Regions from separate parts of the Moritella sp. Urea-trap-13 genome, predicted to be linked through region 3. Evidence: predicted binding sites of a transcription regulator. Region 3 holds the regulator's gene; each other region holds the start of a gene.
The links. Region 3 encodes MetJ, which represses methionine synthesis genes. Its sites were predicted from a motif close to TAGACGTCTAGACGTCTA; they were not measured.
Positions count from the first base shown of each region.

Region 1: the regulator MetJ is predicted to act here: its motif matches at 692-709, upstream of CXF93_RS05660 (slipin family protein).
Region 2: the regulator MetJ is predicted to act here: its motif matches at 4,803-4,820, upstream of metA (homoserine O-succinyltransferase).

Region 1 covers NZ_PJCA01000027.1:628,918-639,228, forward strand. The annotation lists gene CXF93_RS05655 (acyltransferase) at 1-589, opposite strand, end outside; gene CXF93_RS05660 (slipin family protein) at 919-1,893, shown strand; gene CXF93_RS05665 (NfeD family protein) at 1,926-2,390, shown strand; gene CXF93_RS05670 (LysR family transcriptional regulator) at 2,453-3,346, opposite strand; gene CXF93_RS05675 (RidA family protein) at 3,530-3,919, shown strand; gene CXF93_RS05680 (aldehyde dehydrogenase family protein) at 4,019-5,482, shown strand; gene CXF93_RS05685 (membrane dipeptidase) at 5,553-6,542, shown strand; gene CXF93_RS05690 (BCCT family transporter) at 6,639-8,249, shown strand; gene CXF93_RS05695 (hypothetical protein) at 8,398-10,107, shown strand; gene CXF93_RS05700 (DUF3726 domain-containing protein) at 10,104-10,311, shown strand, end outside.
Region 2 covers NZ_PJCA01000039.1:218,768-229,078, reverse strand. The annotation lists gene CXF93_RS19940 (patatin-like phospholipase family protein) at 1-461, shown strand, start outside; gene acnB (bifunctional aconitate hydratase 2/2-methylisocitrate dehydratase) at 740-3,319, shown strand; gene CXF93_RS19930 (YacL family protein) at 3,574-3,945, shown strand; gene CXF93_RS19925 (trimeric intracellular cation channel family protein) at 3,952-4,569, opposite strand; gene metA (homoserine O-succinyltransferase) at 4,845-5,756, shown strand; gene metH (methionine synthase) at 5,859-9,548, shown strand; gene CXF93_RS19910 (methyl-accepting chemotaxis protein) at 9,745-10,311, shown strand, end outside.
Region 3 covers NZ_PJCA01000002.1:14,311-24,621, reverse strand. The annotation lists gene argE (acetylornithine deacetylase) at 1-772, shown strand, start outside; gene ppc (phosphoenolpyruvate carboxylase) at 930-3,560, shown strand; gene metF (methylenetetrahydrofolate reductase) at 3,679-4,566, opposite strand; gene metL (bifunctional aspartate kinase/homoserine dehydrogenase II) at 4,710-7,133, opposite strand; gene metJ (met regulon transcriptional regulator MetJ) at 7,311-7,637, shown strand; gene CXF93_RS02310 (RNA-binding S4 domain-containing protein) at 7,778-8,485, opposite strand; gene CXF93_RS02305 (malic enzyme-like NAD(P)-binding protein) at 8,605-9,846, opposite strand; gene rpmE (50S ribosomal protein L31) at 10,251-10,311, opposite strand, start outside.

The DNA of each region.
Region 1 (10,311 bases), on a different contig from region 3:
ACAGATGTTTGAACGGCGAGCTTTGTTTGCCATGTTTCGCGGCGGTTAAGCGCGTGCCTTCAACAAAATTCATCACACTAACTGGGCTTGATTTGAATTTAGCACAGGCTTTACGGGTTACTTCGATATCTTTACCGCGTAATTTGGGGTTTTTCTTTAATTGTGCGCTGGTATAACGACGCATGAATGGGAAATCTAACGCCCACCAAGCCATGCCTAAAAAAGGCACAAAGATAAGCTCTTTCTTTAAGAAGAATTTTAAGAAGGGGATCTTTTTATTTAATACCCGTTGTAAGATCAAGATATCAACCCAAGATTGATGGTTAGCAAGTACCATGTACCATTCTTTTTCAGACAGTTCGATATCAGCACTGTGAAGATGAATATTAACTGGGTGTATAAGGCGTTCGATTATTACGTTAACGCGGATCCAACTACTGGCACAGAAAACTAACAATGCAGAGCAAATTGATTGTAGTTTTTTAATTGGCAGTAATTTAATAGGGCTTAAAACAATGATTGGGATGACCCAAAACAATAAATTTATAAACCACAATACAAACGCTAAGCAGCCTCGTACAAATGACATGATACTTCCTAAACAGTGATGTGCGAAAAATAGAGTCCCTATACTACTGTTCAGCCTCAGACTACTCAATATTAAACTATCGCATAACGAATAAAATGAGCGTATACGCCTAAAGGTCGGAGCAGTTACGGCTAATACATAAAACATACGATGGTTTCAAGTCACACTTTTGAGGTAAATATTGAAACCACAACGATAATTTAATATAAACACTGTCTCCTCGTCAGTAATCATTTATTCTATGATCAGTTATATATTTTTTATTTAAATTCGATGTAAGCCATTACTTAAAAAGTATTTTTTATTTTAATCATTAAGGAAGCGCATTTATGAATACTGCAATTGATATACTCTTAACCCCGTGGCTTTGGATTGCTATTGTCGTCATCTTTACTATTCAAAGAAGCATATTATTCATTCCGCAAAACCGAGGTTACGTCATCTATACCTTCGGACGTTACAGCGGCACATTGCAAGCTGGGCTTAACTTTATTGTGCCTTTTGTACAGCGCGTTGCTGCAGATCGTAACTTAAAAGAACAGTCGTTAGATATTTCGTCACAACTGGCTATCACCAAAGATAATATTACGTTGGAACTTGATGGTATTTTATTCATGAAAGTGACTGATGCGGCGGCTGCGACTAATAATATTACCGACTATAAATTAGCGGTAGTACAGCTGGCGACAACAACAATGCGTAATGCTATTGGTTCGATGGAACTCGATCAGTGTTTCCAAAACAGAGATAACATTAACGCATCTATCTTAGCGTCGATGACAGAAGCGACTCAACCTTGGGGTGTGCAGGTAACACGTTACGAGATTAAAGACATTACACCGCCTATTTCAATTAAAGAAGACATGGAAAAACAAATGGCGGCAGAACGTGAAAAACGTTCTGTGATCCTCACGGCTGAAGGTGTTAAGACTGCTGCGATCACGCAAGCTGAAGGTTTGAAACAAGCCCGTGTATTAGATGCAGAAGCGGCTAAAGCAGAGCAAGTACTGGCGGCTGAAGCAAGTAAAGAATCACAAATATTAGAAGCGACGGGTAAAGCCGAAGCGATTCGATTAGTGGCCGACGCGGATTCTAATGCGCTAAATGTAATTGGTGCTGCAGCTATCACTGCTGAAGGTCAGCAAGCGGTGCGTTTGACATTAGCACAAGATACCATTGCTGCGCATAAAGCCATTGCATCTGAAGGTTCTGTGATTTTAACCGATGGTAAAACGGGCGATAATATTGGTAATACGGTTGCTCAAGCGATTGCCGTTTCAAGCGCACTGAAGTTATCTGAATAGTGAGTTTGTCTTCTATCAATGGAGTTTACTAAATGGATACATTAATTAACTACTTACAGAACCATCACGATCAATTACTTTATATTATTGGTGCGATAGCATTGATTGTTGAGTTGAGTGTGACGGGGTTAAGCGGGCCATTACTGTTTTTTGGTCTTAGTTGTCTGATCACTGGGGTATTGGTTAGTACTGGCATAGTCCAAGGCTGGGAGTTTGAAGTATTATCGGTAGGCCTATTGTCTGGCGTGGTAGCTCTATTATTATGGCAACCGCTTAAGCGATTTCAGGGCAATCGGTTGGTACAAGATACCAGTAGCGACATGATAGGACAAACCGTACCGGTGAGCGAAGTTGTCACGATGAACGGCGGTAAGGTTCGTCATTCCGGTATTAATTGGAATGCGCGGTTAAGTGAAACCGCAACGGTTGAACTCCTTGACGTTGGTCTACGGGTTAAGATCGTTGCAGTCGATGGCAACATTCTAATCGTTGAGTAGTGACTAGAGATTATTTATAACATGAGCTAGATAATGCCTAGAGTAAAAGCTCGATGCATTTATCAGCGACTTAACTCATCCGAGCAGATGAGATGTTTAATACACAGTTCATAAAACGCTTGTGCTTGAGGAGAGATAGTATGTTCTGCAAGTCGAAAGATGCCCATCTTTCGTTCTAGCAGTGGGTCGATAAGGGGTAACCACACTAGGTCTGTTTCATTATTGGGAAAGGCCAATTTAGGCAGTGTGGTTATGCCAATTCCCAGTTTTAATACAGAGAATAAAGAGGTGATATTCTCTACCGAGTAAAGCGCTTTATCAATAAGCACCCTTGCTGCGGTTGGTTCTAGCAGTGTACAGGTGCCGTTATGAATAAATGGCTGATCCAATAATGCCCGCCATTCAATACCGTTAATATTACGTGCAATGGGATTATCCTTTAAGCATACCACCCCAATTGGGTCTGAAATCAGTGGTGTAAAATCAACTGCTGCAGCGTCTAAATTGGCACAATTCCCCAACGCTAAATCTACTTCGCCTGACAATAATCTGGCTTCGACGCCAGCCGCGTTATCATCAATTAAACTGACCTCGACATTGGGGTAGTCCTTACAAAACCGTCCCAGTACGTTAGGAATGAGCTTCGCCGCTACCGAGGGCACACTAGCAATACGCACGCGACCTTGTTGGCCTGCTGCTGCTGCCCGTAAGTCATTATCTAATGTTTTATAAATATGCAGAAATTGGGTGACTTTGGGTAAGCATATTTGACCAAAGGGCGTGAGCGTTGACTTGTTGCCCGATTCAAATAGCGGTTGCTCTAAGGTACGTTCAAGCTCTTTGATAGAGGTTGATAATGCCGCTTGAGAGCGATTCGCTCTGCTTGATGCTGCGCGGAACCCACCTTCTTCGACCACTAAAACGAAATGTCGCAATTGTTGTATTTTAATATCCATCTTTAATAGCCTATGAAGTATGTTGTGATAAAGCCTGTCTTGATAAAAAGTATGTCGTGATCACGCTTTTATGGGGTGATAAGTTTTTCTTATCAATCGTACAGAATTTACCGTTAGATTTATCAAGAGTCAAATGGCAATATTCACAACATTGAAACAAAGCAGCTACAAATGGATATAAACATGACAACTCAAAGCTACCCGGTAAAAACTGAATTATTTGCGTCTAAAGCGCCACTCGAATGGGCGATTGTAAATAATGGCACTTTATATACTGCGCAGATCCCGATTGATCAAACTGGGGCAGTTGTTGCGGGTGGCATTGAAGCACAAACTCGCCAAACCTTTGATAACCTGGTCCACACATTAGAATGTGCAGGCGAGTCGCTTAGTTCAGTACTGCAAGTCTTAATCTATGTCACTGACCGTGAATATCTAGCAACGGTGAATAAAGTATATGCCGAATATTTTGATGCACCTTATCCCAATCGCGCTGCCATGGTCGTTGCGGGACTGGCACGTGAAGAGATGCTGGTCGAGTTCGTCGTTTATGCTGCGGTCAGTGAATCGTGAACGCAGTATTAAAGCAAAATTAAAGCAAAATAAAAGATCAACTATACTCACGAATGTAATCTAAATTACTTAATGTATCGCCGAAACAAGGAAAGTCACATGACAACTCAAACTCAACGCATTCAAGCAGAAAGCTCACTTTATATTGGCGGCGAATGGCAAGCTGGTGTTAGCACTGTCGCTAACATTAACCCGTCAGATATCAGCCAAAACCTGGGTAATTTTGCACAAGCAAGTACGGCGCAAGTACATCAGGCTATTTCGGCGGCAAAACATGCTCAACCAACATGGGAAAAGACCCCACTAGAACAAAAACAAGCGGTACTACAAGGTATCGGTGATGAGCTGATTGCACGTTGTGATGAACTGGGTCGCTTACTATCAAGTGAAGAAGGTAAACCATTCCTAGAAGGCCGTGGTGAGATTTATCGTGCTGGCCAATTCTTCCAGTACTTTGCAGCTGAGGTATTACGCCAAATCGGTGATAGCGCCGCGTCAGTTAGACCTGGTGTGACGGTTGAAGTAACGCGTGAAGCTGTGGGTGTTGTTGCTATTATTTCCCCGTGGAACTTCCCAACGGCAACTGCGGCGTGGAAGATCGCCCCAGCATTAGCCTTTGGTAACAGTGTTATCTGGAAACCGGCCAACCTAACGCCAGCCAGTGCAGTGGCATTAACAGAAATCATTCATCGCCAAGGTTTACCAGCAGGTACGTTTAACCTGGTACTGGGTAGCGGTTCTGAAGTCGGTAATGTATTAATTAATTCAACGGAAGTAAACGGCGTGAGCTTCACCGGTTCTGTTGATACAGGTCGTAAAATTGCTGCTGCAACAGCGCCAAACTTTGTGCGTTGCCAGTTAGAAATGGGCAGTAAAAACGCCTTGATTGTTGCTGATGATGCCGACATTAATATTGCTGTTGAAGCGACTATTGCCGGTTCATTCTCGGGCGCAGGTCAAAAATGTACAGCGTCTTCTCGTCTTGTGGTGATGGATGGTATTCACGATGCGTACGTAGAAGCGTTAATTAAGCGCATGAGTCAACTGAAAGTGGGTCATGCACTTGAAGACGGCGTGTTTATGGGCCCTGTTGTTGATGGCAAGCAATTAGACGCTAACCTCGCTTGGATTGATACAGCACGTCAAAGTGGCGGCGAACTGGCCTTTGGTGGTGAACGTTTAAGCATGGAACATGAAGGTTTCTACATGTCGCCTACACTGTTTATTAATACTAAAAATGATTGGTCGGTGAATCAAGAAGAAGTATTTGCGCCGATGGCGAGTGTGATCCGTGTTGCTGATTTAGAAGAAGCGATTGCGACAACAAACGATACCCGCTTTGGTTTAACCAGCGGCATTATCACCCAAAGTCTACGTACGAGTACGCTGTTTAAACAGCAAGCACAAACCGGTTGTGTGATGGTTAACTTACCGACTGCTGGTACGGATTACCATGTGCCGTTTGGTGGCCGTAAAGAGTCAAGCTTTGGTCCGCGTGAGCAAGGCCAATATGCAAAAGAATTCTATACCGTGGTGAAGACTGCTTATCAACGTGCTTATTAAGTTCGGTTGAAAGCGGTATCGAAAGCATAGCCAAGTTAATAAAATTCAGATGAATAATGAAGGAGTCGGTATGTATAGCCAAAGGATTGTGATTGACGGGTTGCAGTATTGCAATTGGGATCGAGAATACTTCCAGACATTAAAAAACAGTGGCATTACAGCTGTTCACGCGACGATTGTCTATCACGAGACTGCGCGTGAAACGTTAAGCCGTTTTGCTGAATGGAATTTAAGGTTTGAACAAAATGCCGACTTGATTATGCCTATCCACTCTGTTGCTGATATCGAGAAAGCCAAGGCGTTAGGCAAAGTGGGCATTTTCTTTGGCGCGCAAAACTGTTCATCGATTGATGATGAAATCGGTTTGATTGAAGTAATGCGTCAACAAGGTCTGCTTATTATGCAATTGACTTATAACAACCAAAGCTTACTGGCGACTGGGTGTTATGAGAAAAATGATAATGGTATTACCCGTTTTGGTAAGCAAGCGATTGCAGAGATGAACCGCGTTGGCATGATCATCGATATGTCACACAGTGCAGAGCGATCTACACTTGAAGCGATTGACCTTTCGTCACGTCCAATTTGTATCAGTCATGCCAATCCGACGTTTGCGTTTGAAGCACTGCGTAACAAGTCGGATACGGTGATCAAATCGTTAGCAGCGCGTGGCGGGTTATTGGGATTTAGTTTGTACCCATTTCACCTACCCAATGGTAGCCAGTGCACTTTGGATGATTTTTGCCAGATGGTCGCGAAAACGGCCGACATGGTGGGCATTGATCATCTTGGTATTGGTAGTGATCTGTGTCTAAACCAACCGCAAGCGGTATTGGAATGGATGCGTAATGGACGTTGGTCTAAAGCCATGGATTATGGTGAAGGTTCGGCAAGTAATTCAGGATGGCCTGATTCATTGCCTTGGTTCTGCGGCAGCGCAGGCATGGAGAATATATATAACGGATTAATGCGCTACGGATTTTCAGAATCTGAAGCGGGGCAAGTATTAGGCGAGAATTGGTTTAACTTTTTAAAGCAAGGATTAGAGCCTATTTCGTAAGTCGTTACGACACATAGAACGTCAGCCCACCCTTAATCGACAGGGCTGGCGTAAACACACCTTTGCAGTTGCAAAGCATACCTCTGGAGTCAGAGCATGTCAGATTTAACCAAAAGCGCGAAAGCGGCGAGCTTAAACAGTGATGGTAGTAATACCTCAAGCTCATCAAGTGATAGCGCAGTAAATGAGAATAAGTCTACAGCGGATAAATTGGGTTTTAGTAACCCAGCTTTTTGGTACAGCGGTAGTTTTCTTGCTGCCTTTGTACTATTAGCGTTATTCGATGAAGCCTTATTGTCTAGCCTTGTGAATAGCGGGTTCTTGTGGGCTGTAAAAGTCTTTGGCCCCTATTGGCAAGTTTTGTTGTTATTAACTTTTTTGATTGGTATTTGTTTAGCCGCTGGTCGTACGGGGAAAGTTATTTTAGGCGCGCTTCCTGAGCCTGAAATGGATGGTTTCCGTTGGATGGCTATTATCTTTTGTACTCTACTTGCAGGTGGTGGTGTGTTTTGGGCTGCGGCAGAGCCTATTGCGCATTTTGTGAGTCCACCACCTTTGTATGGTGCACAAGATAATATTCAGCAACAGGCTGTTAATGCCTTGTCACAATCGTTCATGCACTGGGGTTTTCTGGCTTGGGCGATTGTCGGTAGCTTGACGTCTATCGTGGTAATGCATTTGCACTACGATAAAGGCTTACCGCTTAAACCGCGTATTTTGCTTTACCCTGTTTTTGGTGACCGCGTACTCACTGGCCACACTGGCGCCTTGATTGATGCGTGTTGTATCGTCGCGGTTGCTGCTGGCACCATTGGTCCTATTGGTTTCCTTGGTTTGCAGGTGAGTTATGCTCTCAACTTCTTGTTTGAGATCCCTAATGGTTTTACTACACAGCTTATTATTATCTTATTTGCGATTGCATTATATACGCTCTCAGCGCTAAGTGGTTTGAATCGTGGTATGCAAATGCTCAGTCGCTACAACGTCATTCTGGCTTGTGTGTTGATGGTTTACATTCTTATTTTTGGTCCAACTAACTTTATCTTTAATGGTTATATCCAAGGTGTGGGTAGCATGGTCGATAACTTCATACCTATGGCTACATACCGTGGTGATGAAGGCTGGTTGAGCTGGTGGACGGTATTCTTCTGGGGTTGGTTCTTAGGTTATGGCCCGATGATGGCAATCTTTATCGCGCGTATTTCACGTGGTCGAACAATTCGACAACTCGTTACCACCATCAGTATTATTGCGCCGCTCACCACGTGTTTTTGGTTCACTATCGTCGGTGGTTCGGGTTTAGCGTTTGAAATAGCAGAACCGGGTTCAGTAAGTTCTGCATTTGAAGGGTTTAATCTACCAGGTGCGCTGCTTGCGGTGACAACACAATTACCGTTCCCTATGATCACCTCGATTTTGTTCCTGATCTTAACGACGATCTTTATCGTGACGACGGGTGACTCGATGACTTACACCATTAGTGTGGTGATTAGTGGTGACGCTGAGCCGAATGCATTTATCCGTGCTTTCTGGGGCATCATCATGGGAATTACAGCCTTGATCCTTATTTCACTTGGTTCGGGAGGTATATCTGCACTGCAATCGTTCATTGTTATTACTGCAGTACCGGTTTCTCTCATCTTATTGCCATCACTTTGGAACGCGCCACAGATCGCGATGAAAATGGCGAAAGACCAAGGTTTATAGACCAGTCTATTTATAACATGGAAGGTCGGTAACTCGGCCAGTTTATAAGTGGATAGTTTATAAGTAGATAGTAGCGACAAAATGTGAAGCAGGGCGGTTAGCAAGCCGCCTCATTAAAACAATTATAATTAAAATGGAAGTTAATAATATGGATGCTCGTCCTTCAACTTGCGGTGGCACTTATATGCGTGATCCTATAACCGTTATGGCGCCAGAAAGACTTGGTGCAATGCATCAGAATCGGATTAGTTTTGTACGTACGTTAATCCGTAAAATGGCACAACAAAAATGGCAAGTCACTAAGCACGACTGGCAGTTATCACCCCAAGGTTTTGGTCACGTAATTTACAAGTTGACGACGTTAAATCACGTTTATCACTTGGTTATTTTTTGTGATGAAATTGCCGATGAAGATCGTAACGATCGGGTTATCGCCGAGAAGTGGGACGTGACCTTCGCCCTTGTTTATGGTGATGTTGATGTTGAGTTGTTAGGACGCTTACGTGCCAATGTGCCGTTGCAAGAAGCAGGACGAAATCCAAATAAAGTATTGGTATTAGCCAGAGCTAACAAAAGTGTTCGCGTATTTGAACATCTTGTTTCTCACTTGGCAAAAGGCCAACAACCGAATGCCAAAGAACTTGCTGAAGTGGGTTACATTCTACGTACCACGGCCGTTTATGGTAATGGTAAATTTGGTATTGCAGATTTTAATTGGCTTGAAACAACGGAAGATTTTAATCAGTCATTCAGTGCGCAAATGTGTGCCGTGTATATTTTGCGTGAATTCAGCTTGGATTGGGTGCATTACATCGCGAATCAGCAAGGTGGTGATAAGGCGGTCAGTTTAGATATCGACTTGCAACGTTACCTTGGTATCGGTAATGCAACAGGTCTAGGCATGGCGCCATACTTAATCAATCATCCTTGTGTTGTTGATAAGTGGTTGTCGTCACGAGAGTCTGCGCTTACGGCTGTATTGAATACTGCGGTGACGATTAACAAACTTGAACCCTTACAACATTTATTGCAAAAAGGTCTTTGTCATTTAGATCAAATTATCACGATAAATGCACATCAAGACGGCCTTAATACCACCGCCATAGGTGAACTGCATGATTTATTAGGTAAGTTAGAAAGCCTGTTGTTACAAAGCGCAACCTGGCATGAGTTGGTTGATTACAGCGGTCAGTATAGTTTGGAAACGCAAGAGATACTGCTGTCGTGTTTGATGGAGATTTATCCTGAGTTAGTCGATAGCTATGAAACCAAGATGAATTGTGATGAAAACCTAAATCTACCGAGCGGTAAGCGTATCGAAGATTTGATTGCGGTTTTGGAAAATCGTTATCGCTGGGCCATTGATACTGACTTTAAGCAGCCAGAAAATAACTATTGGTTTTGGTATCGTTCACAAGACAAAGAAGAACCCCGTTTAGGCGTTCGCGGTGAAGAACCAGGCGAAGACCGTGAGTTGCCACTTGATATTGGTCGTCAAGCGTACCGTCTTTATCATGCATTACTGATATGTAAACCAAACATGCAATTGGCTGAATTTTTAGTGCTACATCCTCAATATCGCGCTATTTCGCGTCGTGTTTGGACGCTCGGCAATAAAGAAATGGGCGAGATACAGATGAACGTATTGCACAAAACTGCATTGCCAATGCATTTGTTACGCTGCAAATTAGCGGTCTTTGGTGCCACTAAATTTGATCCACGTTCAGAGCGTTGGGTACGGGTTACCTTTTTTCAAGGTGCACCTTTACTTAATGAAATTCATGATGGCGAGTGGTTATTCCCGTTGTTACCGAGCCATTCATTAAATCAAGCAGTAGCAGAAGGAGAAGCGTCATGATTGTTTCACATAATGAATTAACAGCCGTGGTGAACAAAGCCTTTCTTGGCATGCGCCGTACCTGTGGTGAAGCCGATATTATTGCTAATATGGTTGCTGGCTTGCAGATGGTTGGTTTGAATGGTATTGGTCATTTTAATAATGCGGCACAGTTTTTAACTGCCGAGAAAGATTGCCCTGTCGATATTTTTATGACTAATGAGG
Region 2 (10,311 bases), on a different contig from region 3:
ATTATTTAAATAATAACGAAAACAATGTTTTTTTCAGCTTAGACTGGCGTAATGCGGTGTCTTTCGAGCGCTCTACGTTTGAGTTTAAAGCATCGATGGCAAGTTATGATGGCCCGCCTATTTCACCCACGTTCGAAGTCGGCATTGGTGGTTTCCAGAATCTGTCGGGTTATGGTATTAACGAACTCACCGGTAATCACAAAGGACTGGTGGCATTAATCTATCGTCATCGTTTATTGGATAACAATTTCGGTGCTTTCTCATTACCACTTTATTTGGGTGCTTCAATCGAGCAAGGTAATGTGTGGAACGAGACCGATGACATAAGTTTTGATTCAACCATTTCAGCGGGCAGTGTGTTTGTTGCTTTAGATACTGGCATTGGCCCAGTTATGTTGTCGTATGGTTACGCCGAGGGCGGTCATGCTTCAGGGTATTTGTTTATAGGTAATAATTTCTAAATATGACGTTAGAAACATTCACATAAATTAGTTATGACTTTTTCATCATAACTTTGATGAATGTTGAGTATTTATGTAAAAGTCCTGATGCACATGCTGCTTTAATTTTAATTTTAAGTTAAAAATGTTATATTTGTGAACACTCTGCAAGAGGCCTTAACGTTATTATTGCTGAGTTCACATAAATAACCGTTGAACTCACATAAGAAATTAGTAAGTTAAGGTTACATATAACAAGGATGTCCACCGTGGGTGGCATAAAATAAGAGGAATGTGTTGTGCTAAAAGCTTATCGTAAACATGTCGAAGAACGTGCCGCTGATGGGGTTGTACCTAAACCTCTTGATGCTGAACAAGTTGCTGGTCTAGTTGAATTGGTAAAAGCACCAATCGCTGGCGAAGAAGAAGTTATTTTAGATCTTTTAACTAATCGTGTACCACCGGGTGTGGACGAAGCCGCTTATGTAAAAGCCGGCTTTTTAACTGCGATTGTTAAAGGTGACGCGACATCACCTATCTTATCTGCAGAGCGTGCTACTGAATTATTAGGCACTATGCAAGGTGGTTACAACATCGAAACATTAGTTGAATTACTCGATGTTGATGCGCTTGCTCCTATTGCTGCAAAAGGTTTGTCACATACACTATTAATGTTTGATGCTTTCTATACAGTTGAAGAAAAAGCCAAAGCAGGTAACAAATTTGCCCAGCAAGTTATGCAATCTTGGGCTGATGCGGAATGGTTCTTAACTAAACCTGAAGTCGCCGAAAAAATTACAGTAACAGTATTTAAAGTACCTGGCGAAACTAATACCGATGATTTATCACCGGCACCTGATGCATGGTCTCGTCCAGATATCCCGCTGCACGCACTTGCAATGCTTAAAAATGAGCGTGAAGGTGTTTCTTCTACGCCACTACAAGCAATTGAAGAGCTAAAAGCAAAAGGTCATCAAGTTGCTTACGTTGGTGATGTTGTTGGTACGGGTTCTTCGCGTAAATCAGCTACTAACTCTGTGTTATGGTGCATGGGTGATGATATCCCATTCGTACCTAACAAACGTGGTGGTGGTATTTGTATCGGTTCTAAAATCGCGCCAATCTTCTTCAACACCATGGAAGATTCAGGTGCATTACCATTAGAATTTGATGTAAGTAGTCTAAGTACTGGCGACGTTATTGATATCTACCCTTACCAAGGTGTTGTTAAAGCCAATGATACTGGCGCTGCAATCACAGAATTTAAAATAAAAACTGATGTAATTCTTGATGAAGTGCGTGCCGGTGGTCGTATTCCACTGATTATTGGTCGTGGTTTAACATCGCGTGCACGTGCGTCACTCGGTCTAGAAGATTCAACTGAATTCCGTCTGCCTAAAGATGTTGCAGAGTCGACTAAAGGTTACTCACTAGCACAGAAGATGGTTGGTAAAGCATGTGGTGTAACGGGCGTTCGTCCTGATCAGTATTGCGAACCAAAAATGACAACTGTCGGCTCTCAAGATACTACGGGTCCGATGACACGTGATGAGCTTAAAGATTTAGCCTGTCTTGGTTTCTCTGCAGACTTAGTGATGCAATCTTTCTGTCATACTGCGGCATATCCAAAACCAATTGACGTACAAACGCACCATACGTTACCAGACTTTATTCGTAACCGTGCCGGTGTTTCGTTACGTCCAGGTGATGGTGTAATTCATTCATGGTTAAACCGTATGTTATTACCAGATACGGTTGGTACTGGTGGTGATTCACATACGCGTTTCCCATTAGGTATTTCATTCCCTGCGGGTTCTGGTTTGGTTGCATTTGCTGCAGCGACAGGTGTTATGCCACTTGATATGCCTGAATCTATCTTGGTACGTTTTAAAGGTGAACTACAACCAGGTATCACACTACGTGATCTTGTTAATGCTATCCCTTATTACGCTATCCAGAAAGGTCTGTTGACGGTTGCTAAAGAAGGCAAAATTAATGCATTCTCTGGCCGCGTACTCGAAATTGAAGGTTTACCAGAGCTGAAAGTTGAGCAAGCATTTGAATTATCAGATGCATCTGCAGAACGTTCTGCCGCTGGTTGTTCAATCAAGCTAAGCGAAGCGCCAATCATTGAATATCTAGAGTCTAACATCGTGATGTTAAACTGGATGATCGCTGAAGGTTATGGTGATCCGAAAACGATTGCTCGCCGTGTTGCTGAAATGAAAGCATGGATCGCAGATCCACAATTGCTTGAAGCTGACGCTGACGCTGAATACGCAGAGATCATCGAAATTGATTTAGCGGACGTTAAAGAACCTATCCTAGCTTGTCCAAATGACCCTGATGATGTGAAATTATTATCTGATGTTGCTGGTGTGGCAATTGACGAAGTATTCGTTGGTTCATGCATGACTAACATCGGTCACTTCCGTGCTGCGGGTAAACTGCTGGAGAAATTCAACGGTACATTGCCAACACGTATGTGGGTAACACCACCAACGCGTATGGATGCCGCACAATTAAGTGATGAAGGTTATTACTCTATCTTCGGTAAAGCTGGCGCACGTACAGAAATGCCAGGTTGTTCACTGTGTATGGGTAACCAAGCACGTGTAGGTGACAATACTACAGTTGTTTCTACTTCAACACGTAACTTCCCGAACCGTTTAGGTACTGGTGCTAATGTTTACTTGAGTTCTGCTGAAGTTGCTGCTGTAGCGGCGATTAAAGGCCGTATTCCAACAGTTGCAGAGTACATGGAACTGGCTTCTGAGCTTGATGCAACGGCAGCGGATACCTACCGTTACCTAAACTTCGATCAAATCGCTTCTTACATTGAGAAAGCCAACGAAGTTATTGTTCAAGAGGCGGTTTAATTAATAGATGATACAGTGACGACTGTATCGTTAATTAGCTAACTCGAATAGAACAAAATAAGTGTATGAAACGGCTCCCTCGATAGGGAGCCGTTTTTGTTTCTGCTATTTTTTGCTACAATCCCTTCCCTTGAAAACTGATCAAGCTATTACCCGATTAATAAGCGATTAATAAGCGATTAATAAGCGATTAATAAGCGATTAATAAGCGATTAATAAATGATGAACCCCCTAACTAATGAGCAGGCATAACCGTGGATTTTGAATTTCGAAAAGATACCCTTACTGATACTTACCGTGTAATAATCTCAATGGAACAGACGGCACTGGGTAGTTGGATCCAAGGCACTTTAGGTACGGATAAAGCCACTATCGCGTTGATTCAAGCTGAAATTGATTTATTAAAAGCCCGTAAGAAACAAGAGTATCGCTTAATCGGGGATGAGATGACATTAACCATGACGCAAGAAGATGTTTGTGCTTGTATGAATTCAGAGTTAATTGATTCGGGTGAAGAGCTGGATGACGACATGAACTTTTATGATGCAGAAACGGTTGCAGTATGCGGCTTGGAGGATTTTGAGATTATACTCCAAGCCTGGTTAGCGTTTTTTAGTCAGCGCTAGTTCCATTTAGTCCCATTCTTCTGATGTATAGCTAAAGGTTGGCAATGACCATTTCCAATAAATAGCACACAAACGTAAAGTAACACCGACACTGAAGGCCACAATAAGGGTGATATTGTGGTCCACGCCAAAGTTTTCTAAAGTAAGATAAAGTACGGCAACCAATAACGAAATCCCCGCGTAGATCTCTTTACAAAATACCACCGGTGTTCGATTACAAAGTAAGTCGCGTAATACCCCGCCACAAATACCCGTTATCATGCCCGCCATAATAATCACTGTCGGGTGATAGCCGAGTTTCATCGCCACATTACAACCAATGATGGTAAATGCAATTAGGCCAAGCGCATCTAATACCAAGAATAATCGGCGTAAATGATTCATGTGTTTGGCAATTAAAATGGTAAACAAACCCGCACAGATGGTGATATACACATAGTGGGGATGTTGGGTCCATACAATTGGAAAATTACCCAACAATAGGTCGCGCACGGTACCGCCACCAAGCGCTGTCACAAAGGCAATAACTGCCACACCGAAGATGTCCATATTACGACGGCCCGCCATTAATGCACCCGACATAGCTTCGGCAGTGATGGCAATTAAATAGATATAAGTGAGCATTTTTGCAAACCTTTAGTTTGAAAATAGTTAAGTTATAAATCCATTAACAATAGGTCGCGCTCCTTGCAAGAACGCGATCCTATACATAAATATGATTATGGTCAACTGAATAGAAAGTTATGGTCAACCGAAACTGAATTACAGGTCAGGATTTTATGGTGACGCAACGTTTAAACGACAGATCAGGGTGATTTAAATCTGCGACAGTACTTACAAAAGTGATATAAATAGGGTAGACTTCTGGATGGCTAATATATTACTTAAGGATGGGAATAATGCCAATTAGAATTAAAGACGGGCTACCGGCTGCAGAAATATTAGGTAATGAAAACATTTTTGTGATGCTAGAGTCTCGTGCAACCAAGCAAGAAATTAGACCGCTGCAGGTTGTTGTTCTTAACCTTATGCCGAAAAAAATTGAGACTGAAAATCAAATCTTACGGTTATTATCGAATACGCCACTGCAAGTAAATGTAGAGCTATTACGTATTGATTATCGCGCCTCTAAGAATACTCCACAAGAACACATTGATGAGTTTTATCACGACTTTGAACGTATTCGTCATAATAATTACGATGGCTTAATTATTACCGGTGCGCCATTAGGCCTAGTCGGTCATGAAGATGTGGCGTATTGGCCACAAATAGAAGAGATCATTCACTGGTCGAAAACCCACGTGGTATCAACCTTATTCCTATGCTGGGCAGCGCAAGCGGCATTAAAAGTACTGCATGGCATTGATAAAAAAGTTCACGAGACTAAATTTTCGGGTGTCTATCCACAGCAAACATTCCACCGTCATAACCCGTTAGTACGTGGTTTTGATGATGAATTCCCAGTACCGATGTCGCGCTATGCTAACTTTTCGAAAGACATGTTCGCTGGTACAGACCTGAATGTTTTCGCGGCGAATGAAGAAACTGGGGTGTATTTAGCGGCTTCAAAAGACTGCCGTCAGGTATTTGTCACTGGTCACCCAGAGTACAGTGCTGATACCTTGCATCAAGAATATATGCGCGATGTTGCTGACGGCGTTGAAGCCGAAGTGCCAGCTAATTATTATAAAGATGATAATGCTGAAAATGCCCCTCTTGTTACTTGGCGCAGTCATGGTAATCTGCTTTATAGCAATTGGTTAAATTATTATGTTTATCAACAAACGCCATATGACTTAAATGATCTATAAATGCCGTTCGAGCAGTTATTCGAGTGGAAAGTCGAATAGATAGATTAGTATCAAATAATAAGACTCAGGATTGAGTCTGCAGTAAATTAAACGAGGGATCTTGTGGCTACTATAAAAAACAAACAGCAACTGGAACAGCAATTAAAAAAACGTATCATGCTTATCGATGGCGGCATGGGGACGATGATCCAGGACTATAAATTAGAAGAAGCTGATTACCGTGGTGAACGCTTTGCTAACTGGCATAGTGACGTCAAAGGTAACAATGACTTATTGGTATTAAGTAAGCCGCAGCTGATTGCTGATATTCATAAAGAATACCTCGACGCTGGCGCTGATATTCTGGAAACTAATACTTTCAATGCCACGACGATTGCGATGGCTGATTATGATATGGAATCATTGTCGGCAGAGATAAACCGTGAAGCGGCGCGTATTGCCCGCCGAGTTGCTGATGAAAAAACTGCAGAAAATCCTGATCGCCCGCGTTTTGTTGCCGGTGTATTAGGCCCAACAAACCGTACTTGCTCTATTTCTCCAGATGTAAACGATCCAGCATTCCGTAATACTTCTTTTGACCTTATGGTTGAAGCTTATATCGAATCAACCAAAGCCTTAATCGAAGGCGGCTCTGATTTTATTCTAATCGAAACCATTTTTGATACCTTGAATGCCAAAGCTGCCGTTTTTGCGGTGAAAACGGTATTCGAAGAACTCGGTTACGAATTACCTATCATGATCTCAGGTACGATCACCGATGCCTCGGGTCGAACACTGACGGGTCAAACGACAGAAGCATTCTACAATTCATTACGTCACGCAGAACCAATCACCTTTGGTCTTAACTGTGCATTAGGGCCTGATGAATTACGCCAATATGTCGGTGAGCTATCGCGAATTTCCGAAAGCTATGTGACTGCGCATCCCAATGCCGGTTTACCTAATGCGTTTGGTGAATACGATTTAAGCCCAGAAGACATGGCAGAGCATATTAAAGAATGGGCTGAAGCTGGTTACTTAAATATGGTTGGTGGTTGTTGTGGTACGACGCCAGAACATATTAAAGCCATGGCCGATGCTGTTGAAGGCATTAAACCACGCCAATTACCGGAAATCGAAATTGCGTGCCGTTTAAGTGGTTTAGAGCCATTAACCATTTCTAAAGAAAGCCTGTTTGTTAACGTCGGTGAGCGTACCAATGTAACTGGCTCTGCACGTTTTAAACGTCTGATCAAAGAAGAAAACTACGATGAAGCCTTGCATGTTGCTCAGCAACAAGTCGAATCAGGCGCGCAGATCATCGACATTAACATGGATGAAGGTATGTTGGATTCATTGCATTGTATGCAGCGTTTCTTAAACCTGGTTGCATCTGAACCGGAAATTTCAAAAGTACCGATCATGATCGATTCTTCGAAATGGGAGATCCTTGAAGCGGGTTTGAAGTGCGTACAAGGTAAAGCGATCGTTAACTCAATTTCGTTGAAAGAGGGGGAAGAAAACTTCCGCCGCCAAGCGACTTTAATCCGTCGTTATGGTGCTGCGATGATCGTGATGGCGTTTGATGAAAAAGGCCAGGCGGATACCCAAGAGCGTAAATTCCAAATTTGTAAGCGTTCTTACGACATTCTAGTACATGAATTAAATTATCCGCCAGAAGACATTATCTTCGATCCAAATATCTTTGCCGTTGCAACGGGTATCGAAGAGCATAACAACTATGCGGTTGATTTCATCGAAGCTGTTAAAGACATTAAACGCGAACTGCCGCATGCGATGATCTCTGGTGGTGTATCTAACGTATCTTTCTCATTCCGTGGTAACAATCCATTACGTGAAGCGATTCATGCGGTGTTCTTGTATTATTGCATCAAGGAAGGCATGGATATGGGGATTGTAAATGCAGGGCAACTTGCAATTTATGATGACCTACCGAAAGAACTGTTGGATGCCGTTGAAGACGTTATTCTTAACCGTACTCCTGAAGGTACGGAAGCGCTGTTAAACATTGCTGAAAAATACCGTGATTCTGGTGTGGAAGTGGAAGCTGAAACGCAAGAATGGCGTACTTTTAATGTTAACAAACGTTTAGAGCATGCGTTAGTTAAAGGCATCACTGAGTTTATTGAAGAAGATACAGAAGAAGCACGCCAACAAGCAACACTACCGTTAGAAGTGATTGAAGGTCCGTTAATGGACGGCATGAATACCGTTGGTGACTTATTCGGCGCCGGAAAAATGTTCTTACCACAGGTAGTTAAATCTGCTCGGGTAATGAAACGCGCGGTGGCTTATTTAAACCCGTACATTGAAGAGTCAAAACAGAAAGGTTCTTCAAACGGTAAGATCTTATTAGCGACAGTGAAAGGCGACGTACATGATATTGGTAAAAATATTGTTGGCGTTGTACTGCAGTGTAATAACTATGAAATCGTTGATATGGGTGTGATGGTATCTTGCGATGACATCTTGAAAAAAGCCGTAGAAGAAAACTGCGACATTATTGGTTTGTCAGGTCTTATCACACCATCGTTAGATGAAATGGTGCATGTAGCCAAAGAATGTAAGCGTAAAGGTTTTACACTGCCGATCCTGATTGGTGGCGCAACAACATCGAAAGCCCATACCGCGGTTAAGATTGAGCAAAACTACGATGAACCAGTGATTTATGTATCCAATGCATCACGCGCAGTAGGTGTGGTTGCGGCATTATTGTCAGAAACTAAAAAGCCTGAATTAGTTGCACGTATGGCCAAAGAGTACGAAGTAGCACGTGAACAGCATGCCCGTAAACGCCCACGTAGTGCGCCGGTTACATTGGAAGTTGCACGAGCTAATAAAGCCGATATTGATTGGGTTAACTACACACCACCAGTACCGAAAACATTGGGTGTACAAAAATACATTAATTACTCCATTGCCGAGCTACGCAAGTACATTGATTGGACACCATTCTTCATGACGTGGACACTGGCGGGTAAGTATCCGCGTATTCTGACCGATGAAGTTGTGGGTAAAGAAGCTACCAGCTTGTTTAACGATGCCAATGCCATGCTTGACCGTTTACAAGAATCAAATGAAGTGGGCGTTAACGGTGTAATTGGTCTGTTTCCTGCCAATACAGTGAACAGTGATACTGTTGAAGTATATACCGATGAAACACGTACCAAGGTATTAACGCGTCTTGAACACTTACGTCAGCAAACTAAGAAAAAAGGCGGTCAATTTAACAATTGTCTAGCCGATTTCATTGCACCAAAAGAATCGGGTAAATTCGATTACATTGGCGCATTTGCAGTAACAGGTGGTATCGGTGAAGACGATATGGCTAATTACTTCAAAGGTATTGAAGATGATTACAATGCGATTCTTGTGCAATCTGTGTGTGACCGTTTAGCTGAAGCAATGGCAGAGCGTATGCATGAATTAGTACGTAAAGAAGAGTGGGGCTTCACGCCTACCGAAGAGTGGAATAACGATGATCTGATCCGTGAGAAATACCAAGGTATTCGTCCGGCACCAGGTTATGCGGCTTGTCCGGAACATACCGAGAAAGGTGCTATTTGGGATCTACTAGACCCAGAAAGCATTGGTATGAAACTAACGTCTTCTTATGCGATGTGGCCAGGTGCTGCAGTTTCGGGTTGGATATTCTCGCATCCAGAGTCGCGTTACTTTGCGGTGGCTTCCATTCAAGAAGATCAAGTGAAAGACTATGCCGAACGTAAAAATATGACGCTTGAAGAAGCTGAACGTTGGTTAGGGCCTAACTTGGGTTATGCACCGGATTAAATCTAGCCTTTTTAAGGCAATAAGAACTATTGATCTCTATTTTCAATCATTTATATTTGAAAGTATGGTTAAAGTCTCAGACGGCGAGTTGATTCACTATTAACATGAGCGTAATAATTCTGGGGTTGTTTCATACTTAATGAACAATCAACTCACCGTCAGCAATACGAGTAACTATAACTAGGGGATTTAACGAATGTCTTTGTCGCTACATAGTCTTGGTTTCAAACAACGACTTGTCCTAACCATCACCATTTTAGTATCAGTTTCATTATTAATACTTAACTGGCTGTCTTATAATAAATTTAAAACTCAACAAATTGCTTCTATTGAAAGTATGTCACGGATCATTGTCGAAAATGCGTCAGATAAAGTTGAGCTAAAGATGGAAGCTTGGGTTGATGCGTTAGAATCCAGTCGTATTTACTTTGAAGGTGAGCACTCTGATGCTGATTACGTAAATATTGCCAAAATGGTAACCAAATCTGCAGGATATGCCAGCTTCACAGCAGGTTATAGCGATGGACGTGCTTTTGGTGATTCCGGCGGTGACAATGGCGTGTTTGATGTTAGTGATTACGACCCAAGAACTCGAGATTGGTATAAAGATGCAATGACCAATCGGTCTACTGTCCTGACCGATATTTATACCGATGATACAACTGGTGGGCTAATGGTCAGTTTAGCCAGTCCATTCAATAATCAAGGGGTCGTTGCTGGTGACGTTTCGCTCGACATTCTTAATGATATTATCTCGCAAGTC
Region 3 (10,311 bases):
TTTAACAAAGTTAGATAAACCGTTACGAATTCTTGCCACGGCCGATGAAGAAACTACCATGGCTGGCGCCAGAGCAATTGCAGCAGCACAAAGCTTTCGTCCAGATTATGCTGTGATTGGTGAGCCAACGAGCATGGTGCCAGTATTTATGCATAAAGGTCACATGTCCGAAGCCATCCGTATTACCGGGCGCAGCGGCCATTCTTCAGATCCTGCTAATGGTATTAATGCCATTGAGATCATGCACCAAGTAACCGGGCAGCTATTACAGCTACAACGTAAATTGAAAGAGCAATACGCTTGCGATCACTTTGTTATCCCGCAACCAACACTCAACTTTGGCCATGTGCATGGCGGTGATAGTCCTAACCGTATCTGTGGCAGCTGTGAATTACACATCGATATGCGCCCTATCCCGGGCGTAAGTCCAGATGAATTGTTCATGTTACTCAACCAAGCATTACTGCCAATAATGCAGCAGTGGTCAGGTGCTGTTGATGTTTACCACCTGCATGAACCGATCCCTGCTTATGCCTGCGATGCTGATTCCAAGTTAATAAAATTGGCTGAAAAACTCACTGGTGAAACCGTCATACCGGTAAATTATTGTACCGAAGCGCCTTTTATTCAGCAACTTGGCTGCGACACGATCGTTATGGGTCCGGGTAGCATTAATCAAGCCCATCAACCCGATGAATATTTAGATTTAGCTGAAATTAAACCAACCCAAGCTATTATCCAAAAACTGATTGAACAAACATGTAAAAACTAACTAAAGAATTATCGTTTTGTAGTAAAATTACCGTCAATATCACAATTAATCGTATTAATTTCACGATTTTGTTGACGAATGTCTCTAAATATAGTTATTTTACATACATAACGATAATAGTTGTTGCCGTATTACACACTGAATTGAAGGATTATGTATGTCAGATAAATATGCAGCGTTACGAAGTAATGTTGGCTTATTAGGCCAAGTACTCGGGAATACAATCAAGGATCATCTTGGAGAAGAGTTCTTAGATAAGATTGAAACCATTCGTCAACTAGCAAAATCATCACGTGCCGGAAATGATAAAGACCGCGCACAATTACTTACCGTGCTGCGCGGCCTCTCTGATGATGAGTTATTACCAGTTGCACGTGCATTTAGCCAATTCTTAAACTTGGCGAATATTGCAGAGCAGTTCCACACCACATCACGTAACTGTGCAGATAACGCTTGCGTGCCAGACTCTATCGATGAACTGTTTGCGAAACTAAATAACTCTGAAATCAGTGAAGAAGACGTACTCTCTGCGGTTAAAAAACTGAATATCGATTTAGTACTGACAGCCCATCCAACTGAGATCACGCGTCGTACCCTGATCCACAAGCATGGCGCAATCAATAAATGCCTTAGCCAGTTAGAACTGACTGAGTTAAGCAGCAAAGAGCGCGATGTATTCATGACGCGTATCGAACAATTAGTATCACAAGCCTGGCACACCAATGAAATCAGAACTGTTCGCCCAACGCCTGTCGATGAAGCTAAATGGGGCTTTGCCGTTGTAGAAAACTCATTATGGGATGCGGTACCAAATTTCTTACGCAGCCTTGATAAACGCTTACAAGACCGTTTAGATTATCAATTACCCATTGATGCTTCGCCGGTTAAGTTTACCTCTTGGATGGGTGGAGATCGCGACGGTAACCCATTTGTCACATCAACGGTTACCGAAGAAGTATTACTCACTAGTCGTTGGATGGCGATCCACTTATTCCTTAAAGATGTCACACATCTCACCAGTGAATTATCCATGAATGACTGCGATGACACATTGCGTACATTAGTTGGTGAGAGTCATGAACCGTATCGATTGTTACTAAAAACATTACGCAGTGAATTAACTGAAACACTGGCAAACTTAACCGCGCAATTAAAAGGTGAGCAAACTGAAAGCCGTGATCTCATCACCACAACTGCGCAATTACGTAAACCATTATTAGCGTGTTACAACTCGCTAAATTCGTGTGGCATGGCTGTTATTGCCAAAGGTGCGTTACTCGATACCATTCGCCGGGTTGAATGTTTCGGTGTCAGCTTAGTTAAACTTGATATTCGCCAAGACAGTGATCGTCATACTGACGTGATTTCAGAAGTAACCCGTTATCTTGGCTTAGGTGATTATGGCCAATGGAGCGAGCAAGACAAACAAGCATTCTTACTGCAAGAATTGAATAACAAACGTCCGTTGATCCCACGATGCTGGCAACCATCTGCGGAAGTGAAAGAAGTATTGGATACTTGCTACACTGTCGCTAAACAAGATCCAGAAGCGCTTGGTATTTACATTATCTCAATGGCACGTAAAGCCTCTGATGTATTAGCAGTACAACTACTATTAAAAGAAACTGGCTGTCCATTCCGTTTACCTGTAGCGCCATTATTCGAAACCTTAGACGATTTGAACAACGCAGGTACAGTAACAGCGAGTCTGTTAGCAATTGATTGGTATAAAAACTACATCAATGGCCATCAGCACATTATGATCGGTTATTCAGATTCCGCTAAAGATGCTGGTGTAATTGCTGCGTCTTGGGCACAGTATCGTTCACAAGAAGCCTTAGTCGCAATCTGTGAGCAAGAAGAAATTAATCTGACTTTATTCCATGGTCGTGGTGGTAGTATCGGTCGTGGTGGTGCACCTGCACATGCAGCCTTATTATCTCAACCTCCAGGTTCACTCAAAGGTGGTTTACGGGTAACAGAGCAAGGTGAAATGATCCGCTTTAAGTTTGGTCTTGCAGACGTAGCAGAACAAAGCTTAAATCTTTACACCAGTGCAATATTGGAAGCAAACCTACTGCCACCGCCAGCACCAAAACAAGCTTGGCGTGATGCCATGGATCAGATGTCGGCGGATTCATGTGCAGAATATCGCTCATACATCCAAGGTCATGAAAAGTTCGTGCCTTACTTCCGCTCTGCGACACCTGAGTTAGAATTAGGTAAACTGCCATTAGGCAGCCGCCCAGCAAAACGTAAACCCAACGGTGGCGTAGAAAGCTTACGGGCAATCCCTTGGATCTTTGCTTGGACGCAGAACCGCCTAATGCTGCCAGCTTGGTTAGGCTGTACTGCCGCATTTAAAAACATGCTTGATTCAGGTCAACGTGAAACACTGCAAGAAATGCAACAGCAATGGCCGTTTTTCAATACCCGTTTAGAAATGTTCGAAATGGTATTTTTGAAAGCTGATGCATGGTTAGCAGAATATTATGACCAGTGTTTGGTAACAGAAGATTTATGGCATCTAGGTAAAGAACTGCGTGCAAGTTTAGCCCTAGCAACAGAGCTAATTGTCGGTTTAACCCCGGAGGCTAATTTACTTGATGGCCAGCCTTGGAGCAAAACGTCGATTGAATTACGTAATCCGTACACAGATCCACTGAACATTCTCCAAGCAGAGCTATTAAGCCGTGCGCGTAGCAACGAAGAAGTGAACCCTGATATCGAGCAAGCCTTAATGGTGAGTATCGCAGGTGTGGCGGCTGGTATGCGTAATACCGGTTAAGTCCGAACACAAGTAGCAGCTAATAAAATGCCGACATCCTGTCGGCATTTTTGTTCCTGATATAGACTCATGATCATAAGTAATTAAGTAAGCAACTCAGTCACTATTAGCACTCTTACTATTTTGGACGGACACCCAAAGTATGGCAAATAGCATAGGTTAAATCTGCACGGTTTAAGGTATAAAAATGAAAGTCCTTCACTCCTTCTCGTGATAATACTTTTACTTGATCAATGGCAATACTTGCGCCGACCAGATTACGTGTCGCTTGGTCATTGTCTAAACCTGCAAATTGACTGTGCATCCAATTTGGCACTTTTACATTGGTCAATTTCGAGAACTTACATAAGGTTTTATAATTAGAGACGGGTAAGATGCCCGGCACGATCTCTTTATCTATGCCCACCGCGGCACAACGGTCACGGAACCGTAAAAAACTCTCGGTATCAAAGAAGAACTGCGAAATAGCGCGATCAGCGCCAGCATCAATTTTATCTTTTAGCGCCAGCAAATCAGCTTGGGCATTCTTAGCTTCCGGATGTACTTCTGGATAGGCTGCTACAGAAATATCAAAGTCATTCACTTCTTTCAGTAATGCCACTAAGTCAGCCGCATACATGTCAGGTTGATTCAAGCCCGGCGGTAAATCACCACGTAAGGCGACGATATTACGAATACCGTTGTCCCAGTAGTCTGTGGCGATCTGCTTTAGCTCTTGGCGATTAGCATCGATGCAGGTTAGGTGTGGCGCGGCAATCAAACCGGTTTCATGTTTAATTTGTTTGATAATATCATGCGTGCGATCACGGGTACCGGAATTGGCCCCATAGGTTACCGACACAAATTTAGGCTCTAAGGTTTTTAGACGGTTAATTGATTCCCATAAGGTAGACGTCATCGCAGGTGAGTTTGGCGGGAAAAATTCAAATGAAACGTTAATATCACGCCCCAATTCAGAAACGCTTTGATTTAATACTTCAATATTTTGTGCATTGTGAAAACTCATACTTATATCCCTTAAGATGTTTAGACGTCCATACCTCTTTACGTCTCAATCATCACAAGTTTGACGGATAAAGTCAACGCACATAATTCATCTTAAACATGAATTATGTGCGTCTTAGTTCTTGGTAGAAATAAACATGCAGATTAGCGAGCAAACAGCTGACATAATTGGAACAGATCGGCTTGAATAGCGCCAGCAGTCACTTCTTTACCAGCACCGGGTCCTTGGATCACTAACGGGTTATGACGATACCGATGACTATTAATCGAAAAAATATTGTCACACGGCAGTAAATTGGCAAACGGGTGAGTCGGTTCTAAGAACTCTAAACCAACCTGCGCACCTTCTTTATTGCTAAAGCTCGCCACGTAACGTAATACTAGTCCCTGCTTTTTGGCTTTGTTAAACATCCGCAGTATTTTTTCATTTAGCTCTTCGCAATGTTCTAAAAATTCATCAGCTTTAAAACCCATCAGCGCTTCTGAAACCAAAGATTCCAATTTTATATCAGCTAACTCCATTTCATAACCGGCTTCACGGCTGAGGATAAGCAATTTACGCTGCACATCTTTACCAGATAAATCTTCACGCGGGTCTGGCTCTGTTAAACCTTGCTGCCACGCTTGTTCGACTAATTCTGAAAAGGCAACCTGACCATCATATTGTTGAAATAACCAAGATAAAGTGCCAGAGAAAATACCGCTCACAGCAGTGACTTGATCGCCGCTGTGTTGCAACATATCCATCGATGACTGGATAGGTAACCCTGCACCAACTGTGGCGTTATATAGCCAGTAGCTTTCATTATCGCTAAAACTTTGCTTCACCCGATTATAAAATTCACTGCTGGCAGCACCGGCAAATTTATTGGCAGAAATAAGGTGGAAACCATGTTGGGCAAATTCAGGATAATAATAACTAATCGCTTCACTGGCGGTAATATCAATGATCACTAACTCGTCAAACGGGTGCAAGGCCAAATTAGATAATAACTGTTCCCACACAAATGTTTCCGGCTGGAAGTCATCAAGCACTGTCGCTGCATCCAGACCGTTGAAATCTAATACCCCGCCCCGTGAGCCATAGACGCCACATAAGCACAGCTCGACATTTTGCTGCGCTGGTATTTTATGCTGTTGCTGAGCAAACAAAGATAACCAGCCCGCACCAATATTACCTTTACCAAACAACACCACACCAACACGTTTCGGTTGTTTGAATAATACCGTGTGTAATTCTTTCAATAACGGTTCAAGCACTACCTTTTGTAATACTGCACAGATACTTAAATGATTATCACCGGTTTGCACAAAAGTCAGGTTATGCTCTGAGATCAGTTGATAAAACTGATGTGACTGTAGCGCATTTTCAGTCACACCTGAGCCCACTAAGGCTACCATGCAAAAACCACTGAGCGGATTAATGGCCATGACTTGCGGTTGTTGCTGCTGATATACTTGTAATGCTGCCAGTGCAAACGCCACGATTTCAGCGGTATAACCTAATCTAACTACATGTTCGGTAGGACGGCGTTTAATACAAATCGGCGACAGTTGCTGTTTTGCTAGCAAGGTAATTAACTGCTCATATTGTTGTTGGTAGTCAGCCTGATGCCCGAATTCAATATCGAGCAAGTGCAGATCATCAACCGAAGTGACGATTTTAGCGCCCTTACCTTTGGGTAAACGACGATGGATCTGGGTTGACCCTTCACTGGGGGTATAACTACAACGCAGTTGTACATGCTGTTTACTGCCAACAACGGGTTGTAATGTGCGTGCATGTAATACCGGTGAACCTAAACGCGCGAGTTCTGCCGCCTCATCGAGTGACAATTTAGTTTGTAATTCGGCATCTTTGACACGACGTGGGTCAGCGCTAAATACCCCAGCCACATCACTCCAGATAGTCGTTTGGTCTGCATCAACTAATGCGCCTAATAAGGTCGCTGAATAATCTGAACCATTACGCCCCAATGTTACGGTGCGCTGCTGGGCATCTCCAGCAATAAAACCAGTAACCACGACGCGATTGTTTAAGGTCGTTAAACATGCGGCTAATTTTTGGCGAGACACGGTTTCATCGACCACAGGCTGCGCAGCTAATGCCGTGGTTAAAAACAACCGTGAATCTAAATTATCTGCGGGCAATTGGTTTTGACTCAACAATGCCGCGAGCAGTCGTGCAGACCACACTTCGCCATGGGCAAGAATTTGGTTTTTAGCGTAAACATCAAGGTTGGTTTCTAATAAATGGCCAATGGTATGAATATCATCTTGCAGTGCAGCGGTGAGTTGCGTACATAATTCATCTGCGAGTAATTCAGCAATGAGTTTGGCTTGATATTCACAGGTGGCAATAAGACGCTCAGGCGCAGCTTGATCACCATCTTCCGCTAATTGTAATAACTCTAACAATTGGTTGGTGGTTTTACCTGCCGCAGAAACAACAATCAGATCTCGAGCTTGAGTGTGCTTACTAATAATCGCTGATACACGACGATAACAAGTAGCATCTGCTAAGCTACTACCACCAAATTTATGAATACTGCGCTTCACTGCGTCCATGCGTTCTCCCGAACTTAATATTGAATTAATGTATTGTCAGTACCTCAAAACATACACCATTAAGTCACAATAGGTCAATAGACGTCTAGAGCTCTTTACATACTGATTGCCAATAATCAAATTCAAAGGTAGACTTATTACTTATTCATTAAATAATAATTTACCCAAAGGTCGAAAATGACGAAGTGGAACGGCGAGTATATTAGTCCCTATGCAGAACATGGGAAAAAGAGTGAACAGGTAAAGAAGATTACTGTTTCAATTCCTTTGAAAGTATTGAAAGTACTGACAGATGAAAGAACTCGCCGTCAGATTAACAATCAACGTCATGCGACTAACAGCGAGTTATTATGTGAAGCATTTTTACATGCTTACACTGGCCAACCATTACCGGCAGATGAAGATTTAACCAAAGACAAGCCAGATAACATACCTGCAGAAGCGAAAGCACAAATGTTAGCACTGGGTATTAATATTGATGATTATTTAGAACAAGATGATTAGTCGATAATAATAGCTAAGCAGTTATAAAAAAGGCACCCCTTTATGAAAGGAGTGCCTTTTTTGATCTCAACAGTCTGCATTCGTCATCTCAATGCAGTCCGTTAGCTAGAATCTAATAATTAAGCCCTGAAAGTTAAGTCCTAAAAACTAAAAGGTGCCGCGCGGCCTCTTTTCTTCTCAACTTTTTTAGGCTCTGCAGCTTTTGCTGTTTTAGTTTGTTTTACTTCAGGTTTTTTCTTTTTCTTCTTTTCTGGCTGTTCCCAAGTATCAGCAGCAATGCTTTCAACTACTGACTTAGTAACGACAGGTTTAGCAATTGCAGGTTTGGCGATTTCAGGTTTAATAGTCGCTGCTGGCGCGATAAAGGCAGCTTCAACAGCAACGTCTTCTACAATATTTTCTGCAACCTGTTGCTCTGCAATATCGGCTTCAACATCAGCGCTTGTAACGGCATCATTAGCAATGAAATCGTCTTCAGTAAGATCATGTTCAGCCATGTATGCTGCGACAGAATCTGACTCGAGTGCAGCCGGGTCAACAAATTCATCTTCAGGAAAATCTTCGCCATCATCAGTCTCCGCATAATCAGCGTCATCGTATGACGCTAGCTCTTCGGCTGACATAACTTGATACGCTTCACCATCAAAACCAATAATGTCACCAAACATAATTTTTTTACGTTTACGTGTTTCAACTTCACCATTCACATATACAAAACCGTTAGCAATATGGTTCTTTGCTTCACTGCCCGATGTCACTAGGTTCTCAATTTTTAAAATTTTATATAATTCGATTGGTTCTGCAGAAACAACAACAGGGATGACTTCAATTTCGTATTCTTCAGACATGGGAACCTTAAATGTGGGCAATATAGCGGCTCTTTATACAAGTATAAGCGCAGAAATGCAAACGCCAAGGAAAGACCTTGGCGTTTGTTAGAGCTATCAAATAGAATTATCGAATAAATTTACAACATGTAATTTTCAGGTAATTCAATACGTGATACGCCCGTTGCAACAGCAGCCAGTGCAACAGCACGTGCTACTCGTGGTAATAAACGTGGGTCCATTGGTTTCGGAATAATGTATTCTTTACCAAATTCTAGCGATGTAACGCCAGATGCCGCTAATACTGATTGTGGTACTGCTTCTTTCGCGATCTCACGAATAGCATGTACCGCTGCCACTTTCATTGCTTCATTGATCACGCTAGCACGCGCGTCTAATGCACCACGGAAAATGAATGGGAAGCACAATACGTTATTCACTTGGTTTGGATAATCAGAACGGCCCGTCGCCATGATCAGATCTTGGCGTACAGCATGTGCGAGTTCTGGTTTGATTTCTGGGTCTGGATTTGAACAGGCAAAGATAATTGGATTATCCGCCATTAACTTCACATCGTCAGCAGATAATACATTCGGACCGGATACGCCAACGAATACGTCAGCACCATTAATCGCATCTTGTAATGTCCGCTTATCGGTATTGTTAGCAAAACGCTGCTTGTATTCGTTAATATCATCACGGCGTGTGTGGATCACACCTTTGCGGTCTAACATATAGATTTTTTCACGCTGAGCACCACATGAAATTAATAATTCCATGCAAGCGATTGCCGCCGCGCCAGCACCCATGCAAACAATCACAGTTTCAGTAATATCTTTACCTTGAATGTCTAACGCATTAATCATACCCGCTGCCGTGACGATCGCAGTACCGTGCTGGTCATCATGGAATACTGGGATTTTACAACGGGCAATTAAGGCTTTTTCAATCTCAAAACATTCTGGTGCTTTAATATCTTCTAAGTTAATGCCACCAAATGTATCGGCGATATTAGCAACTGTATCAATAAATTCTTCAGTTGTACGGTGTTTCACTTCAATATCGATCGAGTCAATATCAGCAAAACGTTTAAATAACAGCGCCTTACCTTCCATTACCGGTTTTGATGCCAGTGGACCTAAATTACCGAGGCCTAAAATAGCGGTACCGTTAGTAATAACCGCCACTAAATTACCTTTAGCAGTATATTTATAAGCATCGTCAGGATTAGCAGCGATTGCACGCACTGGCTCTGCAACACCAGGACTATATGCTAGAGAAAGGTCATCGGCAGTTTCTGCTGATGTCGTAAGTTGAATAGCAATTTTGCCTGGTTTTGGGTTCGCATGGTAATCCAATGCTTGCTGTCTAAGGTCTGACATACGCAATATCCTGAATGAAATGAATGCACATAACTCACAGACTGAGTTCAAGAATAACAAAGTGTGAGATACAACGTTGGGGAATTAACTAATAATTGAATGTAACGCCAAATATTTAACTTTAATTTAACACAGCTCACTTTTATTTTATACTGAGCTAAACCGGCTAATAATATTGTTGGCATGATTCTACATTAATTTAAGTGGTTTATTCTACCTTTGCACTGGTACGAAGTGTTTATTTTTACAGGCGTTGCTAATTTTAGAAGAAGATTTTTATAGAAATGAAATTACTGAGGTTAATTTTAAGTTTTATAAATGTTTCAAACTATTTTTTAGGTATAAAAAAAGGCACCCGTAGGTACCCTTTTGACTCACTGCAAACAATTGTATAAATACAATTATTATTTTGCTGCAAGAGCACCAAAACGTTTGTTGAACTTATCAACACGACCGCCAGTATCA